3 regions of the Qipengyuania sp. MTN3-11 genome follow, and region 2 is predicted to be linked to each of the others. Evidence: predicted binding sites of a transcription regulator. Region 2 holds the regulator's gene; each other region holds the start of a gene.
The links. The regulator LexA, encoded in region 2, represses DNA repair genes until DNA is damaged. The targets are predictions, from matches to a motif close to GTTCCNCNCTTGTTCT.
Positions count from the first base shown of each region.

Region 1 (4,210 bases), on a different contig from region 2:
CCCGCTCGAGATCGACCCGCTTTTCTTGCGCCGAGGTCGCCGGCATCAGCGCCATGGTGTCGTCCTCCGCAACCGGCGAACAGCCGGCGACGGCGGCCGCGAAGCCGAGAGCGAGACAGGTAGTGCGGGACGTGCGGATCATGCTGGCTTCAATTGGTAGCGGACCACGGGCTCGTAAAGGGCGCCGCCGCGGCCGAGGTGGCTTTCGTAGAGCGTGAAGGCCTCGACCGCCCACGGTTCCGATCGCAGATCGCCGTTGCGAGCGATCCACTGACCGATCGGCACCGTCGAGCGGTTGAGGCGGGCGATGGTGACATGCGGGGCGAATTTGCGGGTTTCGGGTGCGCAACCGGCGCGCCGGCACGCACTTTCGACCCGGTCCGCAAGCGCCAGCAGCTCCTTTGACGCCATGACGCCTGCCCACAGCGTGTGCGGTCGCCCGCGTCGCTCGAAATGGCCGACCCCCGCCAAGGCGAGCGTGAAGGATTCCATGCCGATGGTTGCGAGACTTTCGGCGATGTCTTCGGCCAGCGGGCCATCTGCGTCTCCGATGAATCTAAGCGTGAGGTGGAGCTGGTCCTCGCCCTGCCAGTTCGCACCTTCGAGCCCTTCCATCCGGTCGATCAACGCGTCGCGGATACATTCGGGAGGACGTATGGCGACGAACAGCCGATGCGACATGGCAGGGCCTCCTCGCGTTCGTCAGGCGGTGGAGCGAAGCGCACCGCGCGGGTTCTCGTAATGCGCGTCGAGGAAGATTTTCGCCCTGCGGTCGCTGCGGAACTCCAGCCCGCGGGCGACCTCTCCCCCGGCATGGGTGTAGTCGAGTTCGGACGCGATCCGGCGGTAGTCGCCCGACTGCACCGCTGCATTCAGGCGCGGACTCTCGCTCTCCGAGACATTGCCCAATCCGACGTTGTAGACCAGATCGACCAGCGCATCGAATTCGTGCTGGTGAAGCGGAAGATCGCCCACCAACTGCCGGACGCCTTCCTCCGCCTCGATCAGGTCGCCTTCGAGGAAATCGAGCACCTGCTGCTTGTTGACCCGATCCCCGACCCGCAGATTGTCGCCTTCGTCGATCAGATGGCCGACGCCCACGGTGGGATAGCCGGCCACGTCGCGATAAACGACGTAGCGAACGCCTTCCTCCTCGATCAGCGCCTTTTTGAATTTCGCGCTGGCCTTGAGCAACGGTGCCGGCATCCGCTCGCCATGGAAGGCATCGGTCAGTTCGATGGAATTGGGGTCGAGGCTCCCCCGGCTGAACCCCGGTCCGGTGAAGGCGGCGAGCCCGACCGCGCCCGCGGTGAGCAGGGCGGTCGTTGCCTTGCGGCTCGAGATCGACGGCTTGACGTTGAACACCCGTCGCGCAGCATCGCGCGCGCGTTTCAGATCGCTGCGCTGGCGCTTCTTGAGCTCGCGGTCATGCAACCGTCGCGCCTCGCGAAACCTTCGATCGCGGATGGCATTGTCGGCTCTCGGCACGGCGTCGAGAGGCGTGTCGAGGTCTTTCATCATCTGACGAATACGTGCATTGGCCGCCGAAGCAGGCGAATTACTGCCGGGCATTCGTCGATCTTCGGGCGCTTTCTCGCTCGGATTGGATGACATTCTTGCTCGTACCTCGGTAACTTCTGGAGGGCCGTGCCGATTTCGCGCGGTCTGCCGCAATCGAAGCTCGGCTTGGCCCCGGTCTCACCCAAATAACGGACAAGCCGAGCCAAAAGGTCCACGACTCATCGGACGAGGGGGGCGGATCGAAGGCCAATCGCCGTTTGCCTATCAATCTCGGCGTCGGGGGTGGCGGTAGCTGCGAACCGGCCCCATCTGCTTGGCGCAGGTGGGATGAACCCGCCCTTGACACTCCCGAACGAAAGCGGAACACGGAACTTCATGGCACTCACCAAAATCTCGGTTCGCGGCGCGCGGGAGCACAATCTCAAGGGCATCGACATCGACCTGCCCCGCGACTCGCTGATCGTCATCACCGGGCTCTCGGGCTCGGGCAAGTCGAGCTTGGCCTTCGACACCATCTACGCCGAGGGGCAGCGGCGTTACGTCGAGAGCCTGAGCGCCTATGCGCGCCAGTTCCTCGAGATGATGCAGAAGCCCGATGTCGAGCATATCGACGGGCTGAGCCCCGCGATCAGCATCGAGCAGAAGACCACCAGCCGCAATCCGCGCTCGACCGTGGCGACGGTGACCGAGATCTACGACTACATGCGCCTGCTCTGGGCGCGGGTGGGGATTCCCTACAGCCCTGCCACGGGCTTGCCCATCGAAGCTCAGACCGTTTCGAACATGGTCGACAGGGTGATGGCGCTACCCGAGGGGACGCGCCTCTATCTGCTCGCTCCGGTGGTGCGCGGACGCAAGGGCGAATACCGCAAGGAACTCGCCGAATGGCAGAAGGCGGGCTTCACCCGCGTGCGCATCGATGGCGAGATGTATCCGATCGAGGAAGCCCCGGCGCTCGACAAGAAGTTCAAGCACGACATCGAGGTGGTGGTCGACCGGCTGGCGGTGAAGGAAGGGCTGGAAACGCGCCTCGCCGACAGTTTCGAGACCGCGCTGCGGCTGGCCGAAGGGCTCGCCTATGTCGATCTGGCCGACGGCGTGGTGCCGGGGCGCGAGGACGAGGGTGCCAATGGTTCGGGGGTAGGCGGCGCGATGAAAGGCGCGGGTCTGCCGCCCAACCGCATCGTCTTCTCCGAAAAGTTCGCCTGCCCGGTCTCCGGCTTCACCATCGAGGAGATCGAGCCGCGGCTGTTCTCCTTCAACGCGCCGCAGGGCGCCTGCCCGACTTGCGACGGCATCGGCGAAAAGCAGCTGTTCGATCCGCAGCTGGTCGTCCCCAACGAGGCGCTGAGCCTCAAGAAGGGCGCGGTGGTGCCCTGGGCCAAGTCCAACCCGCCGAGCCCCTATTACATGCAGGTGCTCGCCAGCCTCGCCAAGGAATACGGTTTCGCGCTCGACACCGCCTGGCAGGATCTGAGCGAGGAGAACCGCTACATCATCCTCCACGGCACCAAGGGCAAGCGCGTGCCGCTGACCTTCAAGGACGGGCGCAAGCAGTACACCGTCAACAAGCCGTTCGAGGGCGTGATCGGCAATCTCAACCGCCGCCTGCTCCAGACCGAGAGCGCCTGGATGCGCGAGGAGCTAAGCAAGTTCCAGACCGCGCAGCCCTGCGAGACCTGCGGGGGCAAGCGGCTCAACGAGAAGGCGCTGGCGGTGAAGGTTCCGGGGCCGGACGGCCCTACCGACATCGCGACGCCCACGAAGATGAGCGTCAGCGACGCCAGGGCCTGGTTCCTCGCGCTGCCCGACCATCTCGGCGACACCCAGCAGCAGATCGCCCGCGCGATCCTCAAGGAGATCAACGAGCGGCTGGGCTTCCTCGACAACGTCGGTCTCGACTACCTCAACCTCGACCGCACCTCCGGCACGCTGTCGGGCGGAGAGAGCCAGCGCATCCGCCTCGCCAGCCAGATCGGCTCGGGCCTGTCCGGCGTGCTCTACGTCCTCGACGAGCCCAGCATCGGCCTCCACCAGCGCGACAACGACCGGCTGCTCGAAACCCTCAAGCGCCTGCGCGATCTCGGCAACACCGTGATCGTGGTCGAGCATGACGAGGACGCGATCCGCCAGGCGGACCACGTCGTCGACCTCGGACCCGGCGCGGGCGTGCGCGGGGGCGAGGTGGTCGCGCAGGGCACGCTCAAGCAGGTGCTCAAGTCGAAGAAGTCGCTGACCGCCGACTACCTCACCGGCCGCCGCGAAATTGCCGTCCCCGCCACCCGCCGCAAGGGCAACGGCAAAGAGCTCACCGTCCACGGCGCGCGCGCGAACAACCTTCAGAACGTCACCGCCAGCCTCCCGCTCGGCACCTTCGCCTGCGTGACCGGCGTGTCCGGCAGCGGCAAATCGTCCTTCACCATCGACACGCTGTATGCCGCCGCGGCGCGCACGCTCAACGGCGCGCGGGTGATCGCCGGGCCGCACGACAAGGTCACCGGCCTCGAATATTGCGACAAGGTGATCGAGATCGACCAGTCGCCCATCGGCCGCACCCCGCGCTCCAACCCCGCCACCTACACCGGCGCCTTCACCCAGATCCGCGACTGGTTCGCCGGCCTCCCCGAAGCGCAGGCGCGCGGGTACAAGCCGGGGCGCTTCAGCTTCAACGTCAAGGGCGGCCGCTGCG
Region 1 covers NZ_BTGM01000001.1:1,374,652-1,378,861, forward strand. The annotation lists gene ACGHN1_RS06640 (hypothetical protein) at 1-142, opposite strand, end outside; gene thpR (RNA 2',3'-cyclic phosphodiesterase) at 139-681, opposite strand; gene ACGHN1_RS06650 (lysozyme) at 703-1,521, opposite strand; gene uvrA (excinuclease ABC subunit UvrA) at 1,897-4,210, shown strand, end outside.
Region 1: a site for LexA is predicted at 1,871-1,886, ahead of uvrA (excinuclease ABC subunit UvrA). Genes of this name have one in related genera too.

Region 2 (4,210 bases):
GGAAGCGCTCGGGCTCGACATGGAAGCGGCGGGACGAACCGCCGAGAAGACGCTCGGCGAAATTGGCATCTGCTTCCTCTTCGCCAAGAACCACCACCCGGCGATGGCGCGCATCCAGCCCATCCGCCAGAGGCTCGGCATCCGCACGATCTTCAACCTGATGGGTCCGCTGTCCAATCCCGCCATGGTCGAACGCCAGCTCATCGGCATCGCCCGGCCGGCCTATGTCCCCATCTATGCGGCGGCGAAGGCCCGGCTGGGGACCGAACGCACTTTCATCGTTTCGGGCGACGAGGGGCTCGACGAGCTCAGCCTGGCGAGCGGCAACGAGCTCGCCGACGTAAGCGGCGACGATTTCGAGATGCGCCGCGTGGTCGCGGTTCAGGCCAATCTTCCCCATGCCCCGGTGGAGGCGATCCGCGGCGGCGACGCGCAGCACAATGCCCGGGCGCTCGAGGCCCTGTTGAACGGCGCTCCCGGCTCCTATCGCGACGCCGTGCTGTTCAACGCCGCCGCCACGCTGATCGTCGCCGGCAAAACGGAAGACTGGGTCGAGGGCACCGAGCTGGCGCGCGAGGCGATCGGTTCGGGCCGTGCGCGCGCCCTGCTCGCCGACTGGATCGAGATGACGCGGTGAGCAAGCTCACGGAGATTTGCGCCAACAAGCGGGTCGAGGTCGAAGAGCGCAAGCAGGCGCGAACGCTCGCCGATCTCGAGCAGGCGGCGCAGATGCAGACCGCGCCGCGCGGTTTTGGCGCCGCACTCGACGCGAAACAGCGCTCGGGCTTCGGACTGATCGCGGAAATCAAGCGAGCTTCGCCCTCGAAGGGATTGATTCGCGAGGATTTCGATCCCGCAGCGCATGCGCGGGACTATGCCGCCGGCGGTGCCGCCTGCCTGTCGGTCCTCACCGACGCGCCCTATTTCCAGGGGCACGACGACTACCTTCTCGCCGCGCGCGCCGCCTGCGATCTGCCGGTTCTGCGCAAGGACTTCATGGTCGATCCCTGGCAGGTCGCGGAATCCCGGGCGCTCGGCGCCGACGCCGTGCTGGTGATCGTTGCCGCGCTCGAAGACGCAGCGATGGCGGAGATCGAGGCTGCCGCCCTCGACCACGGCATGGACGTGCTCGTCGAAGTGCACGACGAAACCGAACTTGAACGCGCCCTTGGTCGCCTGCGATCACGACTGATCGGCGTGAACAATCGCGACCTCAGGACCTTCCGCACCGATCTCGCCACCACCGAACGGCTCGCAGCGCTGATGCCGGACGATGCGCTGGTGGTCGGCGAAAGCGGCATCGCCAGCCACGCCGATTGCCTGCGTCTCGCAGATGCCGGTGTGCGCAGCTTCCTCGTTGGCGAAAGCCTGATGCGGCAGGACGATGTCGAGGCGGCCACCCGTCGCCTGCTGCACGGCTGAGGCTGTCCTACAGCGCGCGCTTCTGGCACAGGCCGGGCATGACGATGCTCGCCACCCAACCCCGCTTCATCCGGCAAACCCGCCGTAGTGCCCCGAATTTTCTATTCCTGGACCGTGTAACACCCGGTCCATGTCCAACACGGGTTTCGTTGCCGTGAGCGGCCTCACCCACCTCGACGAAGAGGGCGCGGCGCGGATGGTCGACGTCGGTGGCAAGCCGGCCACGGCCCGCCGGGCGGTCGCGACCGGGCGCATCCGGATGAGCGCCGCCGCGCTCTCTGCGCTGACCGAGGGACCGGGGGCCAAGGGCGACGCACTCGCCGCCGCCCGGATCGCCGGGATCATGGCGGCCAAGAAGACCGGCGAGCTGATCCCTATGTGCCACCCGCTCGGGCTCGATGCGGTGTCGATCGATCTCGCGCAGGAGGAGGGCGCCGTCCGCGCCACCGCCACCGCCTCGCTCACCGGCCGCACCGGAGTCGAGATGGAGGCCATGACGGCGGTCTCGGTCGCGCTGCTGACGCTCTACGACATGGGCAAGGCCGTGGACCGGGCGATGGTGGTCGAGGACATCCGCCTGCTGGAAAAGAGCGGCGGCAAATCGGGCGAATGGCGCGCGGACCCATGAAGGAACCCGCTGCGCTCGACTAACTCCACCCGTACGCGCATCGGCGGATCTCCTGACCGATCGGCCTGCCGAGGCGCGAGAGGTCAAATCCAGAACGCCTGTTCCGTGCTATTGGCTCGGAAATGGCGGGATCGCTTGACTTCCCGAATTGTGTTGCTTACTTGTTCCACATTCGTTCACAGCCTTGTCCACAATCACTGTCGGCAGCGGCGAACACGGCGACCCGAGGAGCGCGCACAATGCTGACCGCCAAGCAGCACGAATTGATCCGTTTCATCCAGACCCGGCTCGAGGCGACCGGCATCTCCCCATCCTTCGAGGAGATGAAGGAGGCGCTCGATCTCAAGAGCAAGTCCGGCGTGCACCGGCTGATCTCGGCGCTGGAAGAGCGCGGCTTCATTCGTCGGCTGCCCAACCGGGCGCGCGCACTGGAGATCGTCAAGCTGCCCGAAGATGCGGTGAGCGCGCCTCGTGCATCGGCGCCGACGCCCGCTAACGACGCAATGGCGGCGGCATTGACGGCCAAGGCGGTCGCGCCCGAACCGGCGAACGATGTGATCGACATCCCGCTTCACGGACGGATCGCCGCCGGTGCCCCGATCGAGGCGATCGAGGGACAGTCCAGCCTGCCGGTTCCCGCAGCGCTGCTCGGCCCCGGCGAGCATTTCGCGCTCGAGGTTTCGGGCGATTCGATGATCGAGGCCGGGATCTTCGATGGCGACTTCGCGCTCATCCGCCGGACCGACACCGCCCGTGACGGGGAAATCGTCGTCGCGCTGGTGGAAAACGAGGAAGCGACACTCAAGTATCTGCGCCGCAACGGCAGTTCGATCACGCTCGACCCGGCCAACTCCTCCTATGCGCCGCAGGTCTATCGTCAGGACCAGGTGCAGGTTCAGGGCAAGCTGGCGGGGCTCCTCCGGCGTTACCACTGAGGCGGCCGCCCAAGGCGGCTATCGCGACGCGTCGCGCCACCATCCATGCGCGCCCTGGGACTGGGCGACCGTCACGAGCCGTGGCCGTTCCAGATAGATCGCCAGCCCGCCCTCGCGCTGAAGGAAGCGCCGGTCGGCCTTCAGCCAGCGCGGGCGACAGCTTCGTGGAAGGAAGCGGTCGGCGACGACGATGTCCGCCCTGTCGCAGGCTGCGGCGAGCGCGCGTTCCTCGACCATTTCGTTGCTGCGCGCCATCAGCAGCGTCCACCCGCGTCCCGCCCGTTCCAGCGTCAGCACGCAGAATTCGGGCGAGCAACGCGCACCCGGCCACTGGTCGAGAGGGAGCGGTTCGGCCGCTACCCCGGCGAGTTCGCTCAGATTGTCCCGCGCATAATCGCTCCGGCTCTCGCGCAGGACCAGCAGGCGCTCGTCCTCGCCGACGATCCCGACATGCCGCCCGTCGCGTGTCACCAGTACGTCGGGGGTCGGGGTCGCCGCCAGCAGCGCGGCTCCGATGCCGGCCGGAGCAAGCCCCCAGAACCGCTGCCGCCCTCGCCACAGCGCCAGCCACAGCGAGCCCGCCACGAACAGCAACAGCGTGCCGAGACCCATCTGCGGCACCAGCTTCACCGCGCCCGGCTGCGCTGCGGTGAAATGGGCGAGCCCCAGCAGCAGGTCGAGCGACAGCCCCACCAGCCACCACACCGGCGCGCCGATGCCCATGGTGTCGAGCAGCAGTGCGAAGGCGATGAGCGGCATCGAGACGAAGGTCACCAGCGGGATCGCGAGCACGTTGGCGAACGCGCCGTAGAGCCCCGCGCGGTGGAAATGGAACAGCACGATCGGCGTCAGCGCGATCTCGATCAGCAGCCCGGTGAGGAACAGCATCAGCATGCGCCGGCCGAACCAGCGAAGCCAGCTCTCCTCCCGGGGCGCGAGGAAAGCGCGCACCGGCGCAGCGTTGTGCAGTGCCACGATCGCAATGACGGCGGCGAAGCTCATCTGGAAGCTGGGGCCGACGAGCGATTCCGGCCACAGCATGAGCACCACGATTGCCGCCACCGCAACCATCCGCATCGACAGCGGCTCGCGCCCCAGCGCCAAGGCGATGAGAGCCAGGACCGCGCCTACGCAGCTGCGCACTGTCGGCACCTCGGCCCCGGTCAGCAAGGTGTAACCGATCCCGGCCATCGCCCCCACCCCGGCGGCGACCAGCGGCAATCGG
Region 2 covers NZ_BTGM01000004.1:248,583-252,792, forward strand. The annotation lists gene trpD (anthranilate phosphoribosyltransferase) at 1-637, shown strand, start outside; gene trpC (indole-3-glycerol phosphate synthase TrpC) at 634-1,422, shown strand; gene moaC (cyclic pyranopterin monophosphate synthase MoaC) at 1,577-2,050, shown strand; gene lexA (transcriptional repressor LexA) at 2,290-2,985, shown strand; gene ACGHN1_RS14035 (ComEC/Rec2 family competence protein) at 3,004-4,210, opposite strand, start outside.

Region 3 (4,210 bases), on a different contig from region 2:
ACGCTGGTTCATATCCCGCTCGACGCCGGCGATTCCCCGGACGAAGGCGTTGAAACGAGACCCTCGGTCATGCTGCTGATCGACAGCAGCGTGGGCTTCGGCGGAGGGTGGGAGGCCAGTGGCAAGGCTTCCGTGCCGCAGTTGGAAGCGCTGCTGTCGGCACTTCCCCTCGGGCTTGCGCTGACCGACCGCGACGGTCGCTTCCTCTTCGCCAACAAGGCCTTCCTCCGCGCGGTCGAGCGCGAACAGGTTGGATTGCCGCAATTCCCCTCCGATCTCGTGGTTCGGGAGGACAAGGGTCCGTTTGCCGATACGGTGCGCCGCTTCGCTCGCGGCGCGACCGCGAGCGGCGACATCGCGGTACGTCTCGCCAACGACCGCGAGGAACCGGTTTCGATCGGCCTTGCCGGAGTGCGCGGGCTGGGCGATGCGGCGGTGCTGCTGTCGCTGTCGGATTCGACCGAGGAAAAGCGCCTGCGCCGTCAGGTCGCCCAGGCGACGAAGATGCAGGCCGTCGGCCAGCTCGCCGGCGGCGTCGCACACGATTTCAACAATGTGCTGACCGCGATCATCGGCTATTGCGACCTGATGCTCCTGCGCCATACGCCGGGCGACAGCGATTACGACGACATCCAGCAGATCAGGGCGAATTCGAACCGCGCCGCCTCGCTGACCCGCCAGCTGCTCGCTTTCAGTCGCCAGCAAACCCTGCGCCCCGTCGTCCTGCAATTGCCCGATGTCGTCAGCGAGGTCAGCCAGCTGCTCAAGCGGCTGATGGGCGACAAGGTCGAGTTCTCTATCAGGCACGATCGCGAGTTGGGCCCGGTGCGGGCCGATCCGCAGCAGCTCGAACAGGTGATCATCAATCTCGCGGTGAATGCCCGCGACGCGATGCACGGGCATGGCGCGCGGGCCGGATCGGACTGGAAGGGCCGGCTCACTCTCGCGACCCGGCGCGTGTCCGCGCGCGATGTGCGCAAGCTCGGCATCGATATCATGCCGGCGGACGATTACACCGTGCTGATCGTTCAGGACACCGGCGGCGGCATACCCGAACAGGTGATCAACAAGATCTTCGAGCCGTTCTTCACCACCAAGGAACAGGGCAAGGGCACCGGGCTAGGCCTCTCGACCGTCTATGGCATCGTCAAGCAGTCCAACGGTTTCATCTTCGCGGACAATGTCACCGGATCGGACGGCAGGGTCGCCGGGGCGCGGTTCACGGTCTATCTCCCGGTGCACAAGGGCGAGGTGCCCGCACCTGCCCGCAAGGACCCGGTCGAAGACGAGCGGGCGAGCGAATGGTCGGGTGGCGCGAGCCTGTTGCTCGTCGAGGACGAGGACATGGTCCGCGCCGTCGCCGAACGCGCTCTCACCAGGGCAGGCTATTCCGTGACCACCGCCAGCGACGGCGAGGAAGGGTTGGCGATCATCGCCAACGGCAAGGGCGAGTTCGACCTCGTCGTCTCCGACGTCGTAATGCCGGTGAAGGACGGTCCCGCCATGGCCCGCGACATCCGCAAGGTGAAGCCGAACCTGCCGATCCTTTTCATGTCCGGCTATGCCGAAGAGCATCTGCGCAGCGAGATCGACATCGACAACATGCATTTCATTCCCAAGCCCTTCAGTGTCCAGCAGATCAACGCCAAGGTCGCCGAGGTGCTCGGCGAGCAGGTGCGCGAGGGCGCTTGATTTGGTTTGAAAATAAATCTTCGTTCCCCACTTGTTCTACAGGAACAAACCCGATACATGGGTGTCATCGTTGATGAGTCGACACCCGGCTCTGGTCATTCGGTGGAGGTGATGCGATGGCGGCCAATCTCAAGCTCGTAGACAAGGAAAACGACGTGGACCGTCAGAAGGCACTCGATGCCGCGCTCGCGCAGATAGATCGCGCTTTCGGCAAGGGTTCGGCGATGAAGCTGGGCCAGAAGGAAGCGATGAATGTCGAATCGATTTCGACCGGATCGCTCGGTCTCGACATCGCGCTTGGCATTGGCGGCCTGCCCAAGGGCCGCGTGATCGAAATCTACGGCCCGGAAAGCTCGGGCAAGACCACGCTGGCGCTGCATGTGATTGCCGAGGCGCAGAAGGCCGGGGGCACGGCGGCCTTCGTCGACGCCGAACATGCGCTCGATCCGATCTATGCCAGGAAGCTTGGTGTCGATATCGACGAGCTCATCGTGTCGCAGCCCGATACCGGCGAGCAGGCGCTCGAGATCACGGACACGTTGGTGCGGTCGAACGCGATCGACGTGCTGGTTGTCGATTCGGTCGCGGCGCTGGTGCCGCGGGCCGAGATCGAGGGCGAGATGGGCGACAGCCATGTCGGCCTGCAGGCGCGGCTGATGAGCCAGTCGCTGCGTAAGCTTACGGGCTCGATCAACCGCTCCAAATGCATGGTCATCTTCATCAACCAGCTGCGGATGAAGATCGGTGTGATGTACGGCAATCCGGAAACCACCACCGGCGGCAACGCACTCAAGTTCTATGCCTCGGTCCGTCTCGACATCCGCCGCACCGGGCAGATCAAGGATCGCGACGACGTGGTGGGCAACTCGACCCGGGTGAAGGTCGTCAAGAACAAGGTCGCCCCGCCGTTCAAGCAGGTCGAGTTCGACATCATGTACGGCGAGGGCATTTCCAAGATCGGCGAGATCCTCGACCTCGGCGTCAAGGCCGGTGTGGTGGAGAAATCCGGGTCCTGGTTCAGCTATGACAGCATCAGGATCGGCCAGGGACGCGAAAACGCCAAGGTCTACCTCAAGGAAAACCCCGAAGTTTGCGCCAAGTTGGAAGCCGCCATACGCGGCCGGACCGACGAGGTTGCCGAGGAGATGATGACCGGTCCGGACGCGGACGACTGATCGGATCTTCTCAAGCGGGAGCGCGCCCGGCTTATTTCTCGCCGGTCGCTATGGAGCCACTGTCCCCACCGTGGCCGTTCGCTCCCGAACACACGGAAAGCCGGTGCGTGCCGGGGCCGTCGCTTGCGAAGGCTTCCCAACCGCACCGGCTTTTCCGCGCCTTGCGCGCAAGTTTCTGGATCGCCGGTGTGTGCGCTTCTAGCATCGATCTCGAATCGCCACCGGGAGAACGCGCGTGACCGTTATCGTCCACCACCTCAACAACAGCCGCTCGCAGCGCATCCTCTGGCTGCTCGAGGAGCTGGGTGTCGACTACGAACTCGTCGCGTATCAGCGCGATGCGCAGACGAATCTGGCGCCTCCCGAACTCAAGGCCGTTCACCCGCTTGGTAAGTCCCCCGTGATCGAGGACGCCGGTCGCTCGATTTCGGAGAGCGGCGCGATTATCGAGTATCTTTGCGTCCGTTACGGCGGCGATCGTTGGGTCCCCCGATATGGCTCGGACGACTGGATAGCCCACGCCGAATGGATGCAGTTCGCCGAGAGCAGCTTCTTCGTCCCGGTCATGCTGAAGATATACTTCGGCCGTCTGGGCGAGGGCGCGGCGCCGCTTTTTCCTCGTATCGAGGAGCAACTGGCCGCACATATCGAATTTGCCGAAGAGCGGATTGGCGAAAACCTTCATTTCATCGGCGAGGATTGGACGGCGGTCGATGTCATGATGAGCTTTCCCGCCGAGATCGCGGTCATGCAGGGCTATGCCGAGAAGGCGCCGAAACTCGCCGCTTTCGTCGAGAAGATCCATGCCCGGGACGCTTGGCAGCGTGCACGCCAGAAAACCGGACCCTATTTTGCCTGGTAAGGCCGCCGCCTGATCACCACGCCGCAAACTGTGAGCGGCTTTCCTTGCTTGTCGCCCCGCACGCCATTGCCTAACTGGCCACCATGACCTCGACCAACGAACTCCGCCGCGCCTTCCTCGACTATTTTGCGCGGGCCGACCATGTCGAGGTCCCGAGCGCGCCCTTGGTGCCCTACAGCGATCCGACGCTGATGTTCGTCAACGCCGGCATGGTGCCCTTCAAGAACGCATTCACCGGGCTCGAAGCTCCGCCCGCGCAGCGCGCGACCAGCGCCCAGAAATGCGTGCGCGCCGGCGGCAAGCACAACGATCTCGACAACGTCGGCTACACGGCCCGGCATCACACCTTCTTCGAGATGCTCGGCAATTTCAGCTTCGGAGACTATTTCAAGGAACAGGCGATCCATCACGCTTGGACCCTGCTGACCAAGGAATGGGGCCTCGATCCCCAGCGTCTGCTGGTGACCGTCTATCATACCGA
Region 3 covers NZ_BTGM01000001.1:1,399,564-1,403,773, forward strand. The annotation lists gene ACGHN1_RS06760 (response regulator) at 1-1,692, shown strand, start outside; gene recA (recombinase RecA) at 1,809-2,867, shown strand; gene ACGHN1_RS06770 (glutathione S-transferase family protein) at 3,103-3,729, shown strand; gene alaS (alanine--tRNA ligase) at 3,813-4,210, shown strand, end outside.
Region 3: a site for LexA is predicted at 1,715-1,730, ahead of recA (recombinase RecA). Genes of this name have one in related genera too.